Regions from separate parts of the Streptomyces sp. LZ34 genome, predicted to be linked through region 1. Evidence: riboswitches for the same ligand, from Rfam matches in the RefSeq annotation. Region 1 holds a riboswitch; the other holds the start of a gene.
What was found. Region 1 has a riboswitch for cyclic di-AMP ahead of ACWY4P_RS15045 (M23 family metallopeptidase). Riboswitches for the same ligand answer to the same signal wherever they lie in the genome.
Positions count from the first base shown of each region.

Region 1 (7,461 bases):
CGGATGGATCTGATCAGCTCGGCGGCGTCCCGGTCGGTGGCCGGGACGAGCCGGTGGGCGGTGTCGCCGAGCAGCTCGGAGGGGGCTCCGGCGAGCCCAAAGGAGAGCACCGCGCCGGCGGCGGGGTCGATGGCGGCCCGTACGACGGTGTCAACGCCGCGGGGGGCCATCCGCTGCACGACGAGCCGGAGCTCTTCGGCGGCCCCGAGGTAGCCGGTCAACTCGGCGTAGGCCCGGCGCAGTTCCGCCTCCCCGCCGAGGTCGAGCCGCACTCCGCCGAGGTCGGCGCGGTGGCGCAGGTGGGGGGCGGTGGTCTTGAGGGCGACGGGAAAGCCGAGCCTGGCCGCGGCCCGCACGGCGGCATCCGGATCGGGGGCGGGTAGCGCGGGCAGCACGCTGACGCCGTAGCGGGCGAGGAGACGCTGGGCGTCGGGGGCGGAGAGGGTGACGGCGTGCGGGGCCTGGGCGTCCGCCGACACGTCGGGCGGCGCGGCGGCGTCCGAGCGGGGGCCGCCGTCGGCCGGGGCGGTGTGCGACGGGGAAGCGTAGGGCGGGGCGTTCTCGGCTGGGGTGCCTTCGGTCGGGGCACCTTCGGCCGGGACACTCTCCGTCGGGACGCCTTCGGCCAGGGCACCCTCCGCCGGGACACCTTCAGCCGCGGCACCTTCAGCCGGGGCGCCCTCCGCCGGAGCGCCTTCAGCCAGGGCACCCTCCGCCGGGACACCTTCAGCCGCGGCACCCTCCGCCGGGACACCCTCCGCCGGGACACCCTCCGTCGGGACACCCTCCGTCGGGGCGAGCAGTACGTTGATGTCGGCCGCGGCCCCCGCCTCGTCGATGTCCTCGTACTCGGGGAGCTGCTGGATCTTGCCCGCCTCCTCGGCCTGCCGCCGCCACCCCGCGTACCCCACGGCCTCGGCCAGGGCCCGTACGGCACGCTCCGCGGCCGGGTAGGCGGGGATCCGCGGCGCCGGGAAGGGCGCCCCGTCAGCCCTGTCAGCCCTGTCAGCCCCGTCGCCCCCGTCTCCGTCTCCGGCTCCGGCCCCGCCCTCCGGCACGGCGGCGTCCCAGGGCGCGGCCAGGGCCTCGGCGAGCCCCGGGATCTCCAGGTGGACCACCGCCACCGGCTTGGCCGCACCGCGCGCCGCGGCCTCGGCGGCCGCGCCGCGCATCGCCCCGGCGAGGTCGGCCGCGTCGGCGTCGCCGACCCCGGGGATGGCGGTGACGACGACGGCGTCGCACGCGTCGTCGGCGAGGGCCGCGGCGAGGGCTCGCCGGAAGTCGCCGGGGGCGGCGGCCGTGGTCAGGTCGCGGGGCGGCAGCGGGCGCAGCCCGTCGGTGAGGCAGGCGTCGTAGGTGAGCAGCCCCAGGGAATCGGAGTTACCCAGGATGGCGATGCGCGCGCCGCCGGGGAGCGGCTGGGAGGCGAGCAGCAGCCCGGCGTCGACGAGCTCGGTGACCGTGTCGACCCGGATGACGCCCGCCTGCCGCAGCAGGGCGGAGACGGTGGCGTCCGGAATGCCCGGGGCGGGGACGGCGTGGCCGGTGGGGGCGCTGCCGCTGTGGCGGGCGCCCTTGACGACCACGACCGGCTTGACCGCGGCCGTGCGTTTGGCGAGCCGGGTGAACTTGCGGGGGTTGCCGATGGACTCGAGGTACATCAGGGCGACGTCGGTCTGCGGGTCGTCGTACCAGTACTGCAGGACGTCGTTGCCGGATACGTCCGCGCGGTTGCCCGCGGAGATGAAGGTGGAGACCCCGGCGGTCCCCGCGCCGCGCAGGGCCAGCCCGGACAGCAGCGCGATGCCTATCGCCCCGGACTGGGTGAACAGGCCCAGCCGTCCGGGGGCGGGCAGCCGCGGCGAGAGGGAGGCGTTCAGCCGCACGCCGTCGGCGGTGTTGATGACGCCGAAGGCGTTGGGGCCGATGATCCGCATGCCGTAGGTGCGCGCCTGGCGGACCAGCTCGCGCTGCCGGTCGCGGCCCTCCGGCCCGCTCTCCGCGTAGCCGGCGGAGACCACGACGAGGCCCTGGACGCCGCTGTCGCCGCAGTCCGCGACCACGGAGGGCACCTGCGCGGCGGGGACGGCGACGACGGCGAGGTCGACCGGGCCGTCGATCTCGCGGATCGAGCGGTGGGCCGGGACGCCCTCGGGGTCCAGCCGCTCCTGTCCCTCGGGAAAGGCGCGGTTGACGGCGTACGCGCGCCCGGTGAACCCGCCGTCGAGGAGGTTGCGCAGCACCGTGCGGCCGACGCCGCCCGGGGCGCGCCCGGTGCCGATGACGGCGACGGAGCCGGGGGCGAGCAGCCGCTGTACGGAGCGGGCCTCGGCGCGCTGCTCGCGGGCGCGCATCACAGCCAGGGAGCGGTCGGTGGGTTCGAGGTCGAACTCCAGGCGGACTACGCCGTCCTCGAAGCTGCGCTTCTGGGTGTAGCCCGCGTCCGTGAACACCTTGATCATCTTGGTGTTGGCGGGCAGCACCTCGGCCGCGAAGCGTCGGATCCCGCGCTCGCGGGCGACGGCGGCGATGTGTTCGAGGAGGGCGGAGGCCACCCCGCGGCCCTGGTGGGCGTCCTGGACGAGGAACGCGACCTCGGCCTCGTCGGCTGGCGCCGTCGAGGGCAGGCCCTGGCCGTCGATCCGGTCGTAGCGGACGGTGGCGATGAACTCGCCCCCGACCGTGGCGGCCAGGCCCACCCGGTCGACGTAGTCGTGGTGCGTGAAGCGGTGCACGTCGCGGTCGGAGAGCCGGGGGTAGGGCGCGAAGAAGCGGTAGTACTTGGACTCGTCCGAGACTCGTTCGTAGAAGCTGACCAGGCGCTGCGCGTCGTCGGCGGTGATGGGGCGGATCCGGGCGGTGCCGCCGTCGCGGAGCACCACGTCGGCCTCCCAGTGGGCCGGGTAGGCGTGGGTGTCGGACGGCAGCCGCATGCGGCCAAGCCTACGGCCCGGGCGGAAGGGGGTCCGAACGTCCGATTGGCGGACACCCTTGCGTGGGGAGTAGGTGTCGGGGGAAAGTCAATATCGGACCCGTACGGGCATGCCCGGGCTCACTCGGGCATCATTACGGGCAGACACAAACATGCGTCCCGTATGATATTGGTCTAGACAACAGCAACCCCGCACCCGAAGGGCAACACCATGGTTGAGCGCCGCGTCAACATCGGCTGGGCCGAGGGCCTGCACGCCCGCCCCGCGTCGATCTTCGTCCGGGCGGCCACCGCCGCCGGCGTCCCCATCACGATCGCCAAGGCGGACGGCACCCCGGTCAACGCCGCTTCCATGCTCGCGGTGCTGGGTCTGGGCGCCCAGGGCGGCGAGGAGGTCGTGCTCTCCTCCGCCGCCGACGACGCCGAGATCGCGCTCGACCGTCTGGCCAAGCTGGTCGCGGAGGGGCTCGAGGAGCTTCCGGAGACCGTCTGACTGACTCCGCCCGATATGCCTGAGACTCTGCTTCTCAGCGCATTCTCGGCGAATCAATTCGGCACATCCACACGGCGCGGCCGCGGTGACCCACTACAGGGGACCGCGGCCGCACTGTTTATCCACGCAATATGGGGACGCGAAATCCGCGGCCGCGGAAATCCACGGCCGCGATACACCGGCGGTAATTCTTAGAAGTTGTATACGGGGCCGCTGTTAATTCCGGACACCCGCCGTGTTTACGGAATGTTTCGAACTCCTCACGCGGGAGGGGCGGCGCAGCCGGTATTCCGACATCGAGCGCTCCGCGTGCGCCGCGGCGAGCGCCCGCGCGCGGTCCGCGTCGCCGCGCGCCACCGCGTCGACCAGCGCGCCGTGCTCGTCCCAGGACTCCACGGCCCGGAGCGAGAAGTCGGAGCGCAGGGCGCCGCCCGGGGCGGGCGTCGCCGGCCGACGGGCCGGCTCCACCGCATACACCCAGGCGATCTTGCGCCTCAGCTGCACCAGCAGCCCGGCCAGGCTCGGGCTGCCGGAGGCCTGGGCCAGCGTCTCGTGGAACCAGTCGCTGAGCGGCCGCAGCTCGCCCAGCTGCCCGCGCTGGGCCCGCTCCTGGCCGAGCCGGACCAGGCCGCGCAACACCTTCAGGTGTGCCTCGGTGCGCCGCTGGGCGGCCCGGGCGGCCCCCAGCGGCTCCAGCAGCGCGCGGATGTCCAGCAGGTCGGCCGCCTCCCGGTCGGACGGCTGCGCGACGCACGCGCCCGCGTGCCTGCGGGTGGTCACAAAGCCTTCCGACTCCAGGGTGCGCAGCGCCTCGCGCACGGGCACGCGCGAAACGCCGTAGCGCTGGGCGAGGAGTTCCTCGATCAGCCGGCTGCCGGGCGCGAAGGTGCCGGAGACGATATCGTCACGGATCGCCGTACACACCGCGTGCGCCGAAATCCGGCGACCGCCCCGCATCGCGGTCGTATCGCCGCTCACTTCCGGTCCCGCATTGTCGAACCTCCGCCTTAATCTCCGCGAAACGCAGCCGATTGACGCGTGTTCAGCGACTCTATTCTAAGCAGCTGGAATTTCCGATGGGCGGGGGGATTTCATGGATATTTTTTGGCCAGGCGGCCAGGCGACCAGGCGGCCGGGCGGGTACGCCGAAGGCCCCGGTCCGCGGGACCGGGGCCTTCGGGAAGCGCGGGGGCGTGATCAGATGTTCACGCCGTGCGAGCGCAGGTAGCTGACGGGGTCGATGTCCGAGCCGTAGTCCGGGCTGGTGCGGGCCTCGAAGTGCAGATGCGGTCCGGTGACGTTGCCCGTGGCGCCGGACAGGCCGATCTGCTGGCCGGGGGTGACCGTCTGGCCGACGGAGACCCCGATGGACGACAGGTGGCCGTATTGGGTGTACGTGCCGTCGTTCATCTTGATCACGATGTTGTTGCCGTACGCCCCGCCCCAGCCGGCCTCGACGACGGTGCCGGAGCCGACGGAGTGCACCGAGGTCCCGGACGCGGCGTGGAAGTCCACCCCGGTGTGGCTGCCGGAGGACCACAGGCCGCTGGACGCCTGGTAGCCGGTGGAGAGGTACGAGCCCGTGATCGGCGACACGAACGTGTTCAGCCGCTTGCGCTCCGCCTCGCGCGCCGCGCGATCCTTGGCCTCGCGCTCCTGCTTGGCCTTCTTCGCGGCCGCCTCGGCCTTTCGCTTCGCCTCGGCCGCCTGCCGCGCGGCCTCCTTGCGGGCCGCGGCCTCGGCCTGCGCCTTGGCGGCGGCCTCCTCGGCGGCGTTCTGCTGGGTCTGCGCCTGGGTCGCGACCTGGTCTGCGAGTTCGTCGCCCATGGCGACCGCCTGGCGCAGTCCGGTGTCCTCGAAGCCGCGCGCGTCGTCCGTCGCCGCGAGGGCCGGGGCGGCGAAGCCGGCGACCACACCGGAGGCGGCCAACGTGGCTATGCCCGCGATGTTGGCGCCGGAACGGGCGGTGCGGGGGGCCCGGGTGGGGCGGCGGTGCTTCCCGGTGGTACGGGTGAACGCCATGGTCCGGCGCACTCCTTTCCTTCCCTCTCGCCTACCGGGTTAGCTGACGGGTTCGGAGCAGGAAGGTCTCCTACGGGCCCCTCCCCCTCGCGGAGAAGGCGTCCGATTCACCCCTGGGGATCACCCTCCCGGCGCCGTGGGCGGCGACGGGCGAGGCTGGTTCCCCGGCTCCCCTGGCTTGCGCCGTACGGGGACTCGGCGATGGATGTCCGTGCCGCGGGTGCGGCGTGTCTCGGGCGGACAACCGGACTGACGCTAAGCGCGACCGCATTCGATCACCAAACGGTTCCGCTTTTTTGTTGGTTTCCCCACAGACACGACCGGCCAGACGGGCAACCTCTGCCATAAAGCGGGCGAAACGACCAGCAAAAGAAGGACCCCGGCGCCTGTAACGGCGCCAGGGTCCTTGTCGCAGCGGCCTGTTGGGCCCTCACCGGGGCCGCTCGCGCGGCCGACCGGGCAGGTCAGCCCGTCACTCTGTCGGCCTGTCAGCTTGGCTAGCCCTGGATGACGCGCACCTCGCCGACGCCGAGCGCCCTGACCGGCTCCTCGATCTGTGAGGCGTCACCGACGAGCACCGTGACCAGCCGGTCAGGCGGGAAGGCGCTCACCACCGCCGCGGTCGCCTCCACCGTGCCGGTCTCCGCGAGGCGCGCGTACAGCTGCGCCTGGAAGTCGTCCGGAAGGTGCTGCTCGACCTGGTCGGCGAGCGTGCCCGCGACGGCGGCCGCCGTCTCGTACTTCAGCGGGGCCACCCCGACGAGGTTCTGCACGGCGACATCGCGCTCGGCGTCCGTGAGGCCCTCTTCCTTCAGCGTGCCCAGCACCTTCCACAGGTCCTCCAGGGCGGGGCCGGTGACCTCGGTGGCCACCGAGCCGCTGATGGCCAGCATCGCGGCGCCCGTGGCCCCTCCGGAGGGATCCGGGGCCGCCGAGCGGAGCACCTGGCCGAAGGCGCGCACGCCGTAGGTGTAGCCCTTCTCCTCGCGCAGCACGCGGTCGAGCCGGGAGGTGAGGGTGCCGCCCAGGCAGTAGGTGCCCAGCACCTGGGCGGGCCAGACCCGGTCGTGGCGGTCGGCGCCGATCCGGCCGATGAGCAGTTGGGTCTGCACCGCGCCCGGCCGGTCGACGATGATCACGCGGCCGGTGTCGTCGGCGGTGATCGGCGGCATGGAGCGGGGCTCGGCGACGCCGCCCGTCCAGGCGCCGAGGGACTCGGCCAGCGCCTTGTCGAGGTCGACGCCGGCCAGGTCGCCCACGACCACGGCGGTCGCCGTGGAGGGGCGGACATGCGCCTCGTAGAAGGCCCGCACGGCCGCGGCGTCGATGCCCTCGACGGTCTCCTGGGTGCCCTGGCGCGGCCGGGACATCCGGGACTCGGCCGGGAACAGCTCCTTGGACAGCGCCATCGAGGCGCGCCGGGCCGGGTTGGCCAGCTCGTGCGGGATCTCGTCCAGGCGGTTGCGCACCAGCCGCTCGACCTCGCCTTCGGGGAAGGCGGGCGCGCGCAGCGCGTCGGCCAGCAGGCCGAGCGCCTTGGGCAGCCGGGAGACGGGGACCTCCAGGGACACCCGGACGGCGGGGTGGTCGGCGTGCGCGTCCAGGGTGGCGCCGCAGCGCTCCAGCTCGGCGGCGAACTCCTCGGCGGTGTGCTTGTCGGTGCCCTCGGACAGGGCGCGGGCCATGATCGTGGCGATGCCGTCGAGCCCGGCCGGCTCGGCGTCCAGCGGGGCGGCGAGGTTGATCTCCACGGCGACGACCTGCTGGCCGGGGCGGTGGCAGCGCAGCACGGTCAGCCCGTTGGGCAGCTCGGCGCGCTCGGGGGCCGGGAAGGCCCACGGCCTGGCGGCACCCGCCTGCGGCTGCGGGTGGAAGGTCATGGTGGTGACGGCGTCGCTCACTGGGCCGACTCCCCTTCTGCGTCGTTGTCGTCGGCTGCTGCGTCGTTGTCGGTGTCGACCCCGGCGTCGGCCTGCTCGGCGCCCTGGACCGGCTCGTAGACCAGCACCGCGCG
Region 1 covers NZ_CM132680.1:3,850,477-3,857,937, forward strand. The annotation lists gene ACWY4P_RS15030 (GNAT family N-acetyltransferase) at 1-2,933, opposite strand, end outside; gene ACWY4P_RS15035 (HPr family phosphocarrier protein) at 3,144-3,425, shown strand; gene ACWY4P_RS15040 (GntR family transcriptional regulator) at 3,642-4,382, opposite strand; gene ACWY4P_RS15045 (M23 family metallopeptidase) at 4,623-5,447, opposite strand; cyclic di-AMP (ydaO/yuaA leader) riboswitch at 5,461-5,658, opposite strand; gene ACWY4P_RS15050 (M16 family metallopeptidase) at 5,945-7,348, opposite strand; gene ACWY4P_RS15055 (M16 family metallopeptidase) at 7,345-7,461, opposite strand, start outside.

Region 2 (7,461 bases), 2.2 Mb from region 1:
GCGGCCCCGACGCGACATGGTGCCGCTTCTATGAGCACGCGTTCCTGCTGGCCGGCGGGGACGAGATCGTCCTGTGGGAGCTGGAGCACAATCTGACCGCCGACGGGCGGCTGGTGTGCGAGGTGTATCTCGACGAGGTCTCCGCCGAGCTGGCGGCGGACCGCCACGCCCGCGCGCTCGGCGTCGACCTCTGACGCCCCTCCGCCCCCGCGCCGGTTTCTGACGCACCCACCTGGCCGACACCGACTCGCCCGACGCCCCGTCACCCGGGAGCCTGGTGAAGGCGGCGAGAGCGGACCAGGGGAAGCGGACCAGGGGAAAGCGAGAGCGACCGGTGCGGGTGCGAGGGAGCAGGGCTCGTTCGGGCGCCCGTGCGAGTGCCCGTGTGAGTGTCTGTGCGAGTGCCCGTACGAGCCCGCGCATGAGACGGCGTACAAGGCCATGAGGCGGCGTACGGGGCGACGTACGAGACCGCGTGCGCCTCGGCGCGGGCAACCGCGTACGGACGCGCCCCGCGGGGGCGAGGAGGTGCCCAGGAGCGCTTCCGGCCGCCGCTTCGCCCTCTGGCTCCCCGGCGTCCTGATCATCGTCGGCGTCGTCTACGACATCACCACCCCGGCCACCTACACCGCCGCCCCTTTCCTCGCCGCCGCCCCGCTGGTCGCCGCCCCGCTCTACCCCCTGCGGCTGACCGCCCTGACCGCGGTCCTCGCCGTAGCCGCCGCCTGCCTGCTGGCCGAATTCCACGGCGTCAGGGACTGGGTCCAGTCGGCCACCGAGATCGCCACCGTCGTGACGGTCGCCCTGCTGGCCCTCCTCTTCAACCGTGTCGTCCGCCGCGGCTCCAAAAAGCTGGCCTCGGCGCGCGGCATCGCGGAGGCGGCCCAGCGCGCCGTACTGCCCGAGCCACCGGCCCGCCTGGCCGGCCTGGACGTCGCGGCCCGCTATGTGGCGGCGGAGCAGGACGCCGCGATCGGTGGCGACCTGTACGCGGTGCAGGACACCCCGCACGGCGTACGGATGATCATCGGCGACGTGCGGGGCAAGGGGCTGGGGTCGGTCGAGGTGGTCGCGATCGTCATCGGCGCCTTCCGGGAGGCCGCCGAGCAGGAGGCCACGCTGGAGGGGCTCGCGCTGCGGCTGGAGCGGGCGCTGCGGCGCGAGCGGGCCCGGCGGGCCGACGTCGACGAGCAGGCCGAGGGGTTCCTCACGGCGGTGCTGGCCGAGATCCCCCGCGGCGACTCCCTGCTCCGCCTGATCAACCGCGGCCACCCGTCGCCGCTGCTGCTGGACGGGGACGGCTCGGTGCACCGCGCCGACCCCGAGATGCCGGCGCTGCCGCTGGGGATGGGCGACCTGGGGGCGTGGCCGGACCGGGTGGAGGAGGTGTCGTTCGCGGAGGGGGTGACCCTGCTGCTGTTCACCGACGGGGTGAGCGAGGCGCGCGACGCGCAGGGCACGTTCTACGACCCGGCGGCCCGGCTGCGCGGCCGCCGCTTCGCCGGACCGGCCGAGCTGCTCGACGCGTTGGTGGCGGATGTGGAGCGGCATACGGGCGGCGGGACCGCGGCGCTGCTGGCGCTGCGCCGCGCCTCGGTGATGCCGGGCGCCGGGCCCTGACACGCTCCGTAGTGGAGCATGATCCCTCCGGATAACAATTGACGCACGATCAGTTCGAAGGTGTTTCCGGGCGTGCCCGGGTCGCTGCCGACTCGCCCTCATCTGTCCCGTGCTGGGCGTTAAGTTCACCTCAAAGGTTGCTCTGATTCCTGGGAACGGCTTGGAATCAGGTCACGCTCTCTATTAACGTTCGATAACGCAGCGCGGTCGTTACAGCCGTCGCAAGAGGCGGCACCGTGCGCCGTCGCCGAATCCCGCACGCACAGCAGCACCAGCAGCAGAGCGACAACAGCAACACCAAGGGAACCGGGGAACCACCAACCTTGGGGTGAATCGGGTCGAACCTGACCCGTAGGAGACCTTCCTGCTCCGAACCCGTCAGCTAACCCGGTAGGCGAGAGGGAAGGAAAGGAGTGCGCCCGCGTGGCGTCCAACAGGTCTGCCCTTGAAGAGGCTCCGTCCCGCACGTCCGGCGCCGGAGCGGGGACAGCCACCCGCTACGGCTCCTGGTTCGAACCGGCCGCCGAGGCGAGGGCCGGCCAGGACACCGAGACATGGGACGAGTGGAATCCCACCGAGGAATCCATAGCTCCGGTGCGCGGCCGGCACCGCGTCGCCAAGCAGCGCGGCGGCACGATGGCGCGCAGCGGCGCCGTCCTCGGCGTCGGCGTGATCGCGGCGGTCGGCGCGGGCGGGATGGCGAGCGCCAAGGACCGTCCCAAGGCCCCCATATCCATGCCGGACCTCGCACACGTCGCCGACAAGGTGAAGGACTCCCTCCCCGACGCGGGGGACCTGCCCGGCATCGGCTCGCTGCTCTCGGACTCCGGCTCCGGCTCCGGCGACTCCTCGACCACCGCGGCCGCCCCCCTCTCCCAGGCGGGCCTGACCTCCCAGGACGAGGCGAACGGCGCCACCGACGCGGGCGAGGCGCTGCGCGCCCGCATCCTTCAGCAGGCCGAGAACCAGCAGAACGCCGCCGACGAGTCGCAGCGCGTGGCCGCGGCCGACGCCGCCGCCACGAAGGCCGCCGCCACTGCCAAGAAGGCCGCCGACGCGGAGGCGAAGCGGGAGGCCGAGGCCGAAGCCAAGAAGAAGGCCGCCGAGGCCGAGGCCAAGCGGAAGGCGGAGGAGGCGGCCAGGAAGAAGGCCGAGGCCGAGCGCCTGGCCAAGCTCGCCGCCCAGTACACCCTCCCCGTCGCCTCGTACACCCTGACCGCGTCCTTCGGCCAGGCCGGCGACATGTGGTCGGCCGACCACACCGGCCAGGACTTCGCGGCCCCGACCGGCACCCCGGTCAAGGCGCTGCACGGCGGCACGATCAAGTCGGCCGGGTGGGCCGGTTCGTACGGCTACCGCATCGTGCTCAAGCTGAACGACGGCACCGAGATCTGGTACTGCCACCTGTCGTCGATGGTCCGTACGTCGGGCTCGGTGACGACGGGCGAGGTCGTCGGCCGCGTCGGTGCCACGGGCAATGTGACCGGCCCGCACCTCCACCTGGAGGTCCGCCCGGGCGGCGGCAGCCCGATCAACCCGATGCCCTGGCTCCGCGACCACGGACTGAACCCGTGACCGCCCCGACCCCGCCCCCTGGCGACGTCGGCCCGATGACCTGCTGACCCGGTCCCCCATACCCCGGCGGCCTTGGCGCTCTCTCCCCCCTTGACGCCAGGGCCGTCGGTTTTTTGCCGATCATTGGCCCGTATGACGGAATACCCCCCTCCGCCTCCGCGCTGAAACAATGCATGGCTGATACCAAGCAGAGCGAGCAGACCGACAACCGCAAGCAGATCGGCAACCTGTCCGTATCCCCGCTCTCCCTCGGCGGGAACGTCTTCGGCTGGACGGCGGACGAAGCCGAGTCTTTCGCCGTGCTCGACGCCTACGTGGCGGCGGGCGGCAATTTCGTCGACACCGCGGACGTCTACTCCGCGTGGGTGCCGGGCAACTCGGGCGGGGAGTCCGAGACCATCCTCGGCAACTGGTTCGCCTCCCGGGGCAACCGCTCCGACATCGTCCTCGCGACCAAGGTGGGCGCCGGCGTCCCGACGCCCCGCGGCCTGTCCGCCGCGGCGATCAAGGCGGGCGTCGAGGAGTCCCTGAAGCGCCTGCGCACCGACTACATCGACCTTTACTACACCCACTTCGACGACACCTCGGTGCCGGTGGAGGAGATCATCTCCACGCTGGACGAGCTGGTGAAGGCGGGCAAGGTCCGCGAGATAGCGGCCTCCAACATCTCCGCCGAGCGCCTCGAGGCGTCCCTGGACTTCTCGGCGAAGGAGGGCCTGGCCCGCTACGTGGCCCTGCAACCGCACTACAACCTGGTCTCCCGCGACACCTTCGAGGGCCCGCTCGCCGACGTCGCCGCCCGCCATGGCGTGGCGACCGTCCCGTACTACTCCCTCGCGTCCGGCTTCCTCACCGGCAAGTACCGCCCCGGCGCCTCGGTCGACAGCGCCCGCGCCCAGGGCGCGGCCCAGCACCTGGAGACCGAGCGCGGCCAGAAGGTCCTCGCCGCACTCGACGACGTGGCCGCCAACCACGGCGCCGAGCACGCGACGGTGGCCCTGGCCTGGCTGGCGGCCCAGCCCGCGGTCGTCGCCCCGATCGCGAGCGCGCGCACGGTGGACCAGCTTCCGGCGCTGCTGGCGGTGGCGGACCTGAAGCTGACGAAGGAGGAGCTGGCGCTGCTGACGTCGGCATCGGAGTAAGGGCTTCGCGCCTCACGCGCTTGCGGTGGACATGAGACAGGGACACGCCGTGACGTCGGCGTGTCCCTGTCTCAAAACCATCGCAAACTGTGGGCCGGGCGGTGGACTAGGCGGCTGCGGCTGCCCCGCTCCGTCGATCGGCGGCGGCCCAGGACGCGGCGGCGACCCCGCCGGCCACGGTGAGGACGGAGGGCCAGGCGCCCAGCTTCTTGGCGAGCGGATGCGACCCGGCGAAGGCCGCGACGTACAGCCCGCTCAGCACCGCCGCCGTGCCGGTGCCCGCCTTCTGCTGCCACCCACGCGCGGCCACGACCCCGGCCGCTGCCAGAGCCACCCCGCCCAGCTGCCGCTTCTTGGTCCAGCGCGCGACCCCGTACCCGCCGACGAGCCCGCCCGCGGCCACCACACCTGCCGGGATTCCGGCCATGACCTCTTACCTCCACTGTGAGGGTCTACTTCCTCGACCCTATGCCGGGCGGGGCGGCCATACGCGCCGTTGGGGTCATGATCAAGCACCGACTCTGCAACAGCGGTTGGGGGCGGGCCGATGGGGTCACGCCTGGCGGGCCGGAGGCAGCGCCGCCCCGTGCTCCGCGGCCCACTCCTCGAAGCCGGTCACCCGCAGCCCGAGCGCGCGGGCGTAGCGCGGCGAGGCGGGCTGGTCCACGGTGTTCAGCCGCTCGTGCCCGGCGGCGAATTCCGGCATCCCCGCGGCCAGGGCCTCCTCCACGGTCATGTCCGGGGCGGTCAGTTCGGTGCCGCTGGCGCGGGAGAGCACGGCGGCGACCTCGGCCATGGTCAGCTCGTCGCCCGCGAGTTCCAGCTCCACGCCGTTGAACCGCTCCGGGTCGGCGAAGGCGGCTGCCGCGGCGTTGCCGATGTCCTGTACGGCGATCAGCTTCAGCACGGTGTCGGGCTTGATGAGGGACGCCAGCCGACGGCCGTCGGGGCTGAAGATGAACCCGGGTACGAGGAAGTTCTCCATGAAGAAGGCCGGCTTGAGGAGCGTCCAGTACCGGAATCCCGCGTCACGCCCCCGGTCTTGGAGCGCGGCCTTGACCTCGTACACATGCTCCATGCCCTTCCAGCGCTCGTCGCCCCAGCCGGGTGTCTCACGGTGCTGTCCGACGCCGGAGATGGAGGTGTATACAAGGTGCTCGACGCCCGCCTCGGCCGCCGCGTCGATCAGGTTGCGCCCGCACACCCACTCCGTATCGCCCTGTAGGTCGGCCAGGTCCGGCATCTGCACGGAGAAGACGCCGCGCGCCCCGTCCACGGCGCGCCGTACGGCGTCGCGGTCGCGCAGATCGCCGGTGACGAGCTGCGCTCCGAGCGCCTGCACGGCGCGGGCCGGGGCGCTTTCGGGGTCCCGGACGAGCGCCCGTACCGGCACATCCTGCGCGAGCAGGGCCCGCGCGGTCGCGCCGCCCTGTTTTCCGGTGGCGCCGGTGACGAGTATGGGTGCGGTGGGCATGCTGCGGCCTCCCTAAACGGCGGGGTCCCCCGTTTATCTGCCGGATACGATACGGAGGGGTCCGCCATTTACGCAAAGGTCAAAGGTGACGACGTGCACGACGTGTCCAACACCCAAGCCCAAGCCCGCCCCCAGCGCGCCGACGCCCGCCGCAACTACGCGCGCCTCCTCGCCGCCGCGGAGGCGGAGGTCGCCGTCCACGGAGCGGAGGTCTCCCTGGAACAGGTCGCCCGCACCGCCCAGGTGGGATCCGCGACCCTGCGCCGGCACTTCCCCAACCGACAAGCCCTGCTGACCGCGGTCTTCCGCCGGCGGATCGAGGCCCTGTGCGCCCTCGCCACGGACCTGGCCACCCGGGAGGCCCCCCGGACTGCGCTGCTGGAATGGCTGCGCGCCGTCGCCCACTACGTCACCTCCGCCCGCGGCATGGCGGCATCCCTGGCCCTCGCCGAGTCCCCCGGCGAAGCCGAACACTGCTTCACCTACCTCGCCACCGCCGGCGACCCCCTGATCCGCCGCGCCGCCGCCACGGGCGCCGTACGGGCGGACGCGACCGCCGCCGACCTGCTGACCGTCGTCATCGGCATCGCCCTTGCGACGGAGCACCACCCGAACGGCGCGGCCGAGGTCGACAGACTGCTGACGCTGGTCACGGAGGGGCTGGGCCCGCGCTCGTAGACCGTCGGCCGAAGGGGGCCGACGGCCGGGGGAGGGTCAGAACCTCCCCACACCCCAGCTGAGCACGGCGTGATTCCCGCTCCCGCCGGAGAGCTTGGTGCCGAAGGCCCCGCCGCCATTCGTGTTGAAGCTGTTCATCCCGTTGTACGCGACGCCGAACGTCAGCCGGACCGCATGACCGTCGCGCCAGCTCGCATCGCAGTGGTCGGCCGTGTACTCGACCGTGCCCGCGACCCCCCTCAGCGACCCCTCCCGCGACCGCGCCTTGAACACACCGTCCTGCCCCTTGCCGAGCGTCGCCGGGGGCCGCATGACGAATCCCCCGGCCGTCAGCCCGTAATCGGTCCGCGTGAGCCGGCACCCCGTCGCATTGTGCATACGAACCTCAATCGCGCGGCTCGTCTCGTCCCCCTCACCGTCACCCCGTACGCCCTCAACAGCCTGGGCGGAAGCAGAGACGGCCGGCACACCGACCACGACCCCCATCATCACAACTACGATCCAGCGCGTCAGTGTCCTCATGGCGGCCTCCTCCTGGCACAGGTGCCACCACGATGCCCACCCCCGCCTCACCACCGTCGGACCGACACAGCCGCCTCCCCCGCCCGGCGGTCACCCAGCAGCGACCCGCACCCCGGCGTCGAGGGCCTCTCCCCAATCGAGGTAACCCTCGTGCTGGATGAACATCTCGACGATGTTCCCCTCGTCATCCCAGGCCCGCCGCTCCTCCCTGAAGTCCTGCGGCCTCTGGATCCACGCGAGCGGAATCCCGGGAAAGTGCGCGTACAAGGGCCCACCCTCAGCCAACTCCAGCTTGAAGGCGACCATCCCGCACCCCTCCGCGTCCACCTCCCTGACGACGTCCTCCACCACAACGCCGCGCTCGGCCAGCCCCTCGATAAAGGCCACCGCGGCGGTGGCCCCACGGACCTCCCACGCGTAGTCCTCGGCGTCTTCGTCGTCCTCGTCGTC
Region 2 covers NZ_CM132680.1:6,035,411-6,042,871, reverse strand. The annotation lists gene ACWY4P_RS24335 (DUF6227 family protein) at 1-194, shown strand, start outside; gene ACWY4P_RS24330 (PP2C family protein-serine/threonine phosphatase) at 442-1,620, shown strand; cyclic di-AMP (ydaO/yuaA leader) riboswitch at 1,906-2,032, shown strand; gene ACWY4P_RS24325 (M23 family metallopeptidase) at 2,044-3,195, shown strand; gene ACWY4P_RS24320 (aldo/keto reductase) at 3,369-4,337, shown strand; gene ACWY4P_RS24315 (hypothetical protein) at 4,444-4,764, opposite strand; gene ACWY4P_RS24310 (NmrA/HSCARG family protein) at 4,891-5,811, opposite strand; gene ACWY4P_RS24305 (TetR/AcrR family transcriptional regulator) at 5,905-6,489, shown strand; gene ACWY4P_RS24300 (hypothetical protein) at 6,526-7,011, opposite strand; gene ACWY4P_RS24295 (hypothetical protein) at 7,102-7,461, opposite strand, start outside.
Region 2: it holds a riboswitch for cyclic di-AMP, as region 1 does, so the genes downstream of both, ACWY4P_RS24325 (M23 family metallopeptidase) here and ACWY4P_RS15045 (M23 family metallopeptidase) in region 1, are expected to answer to the same signal.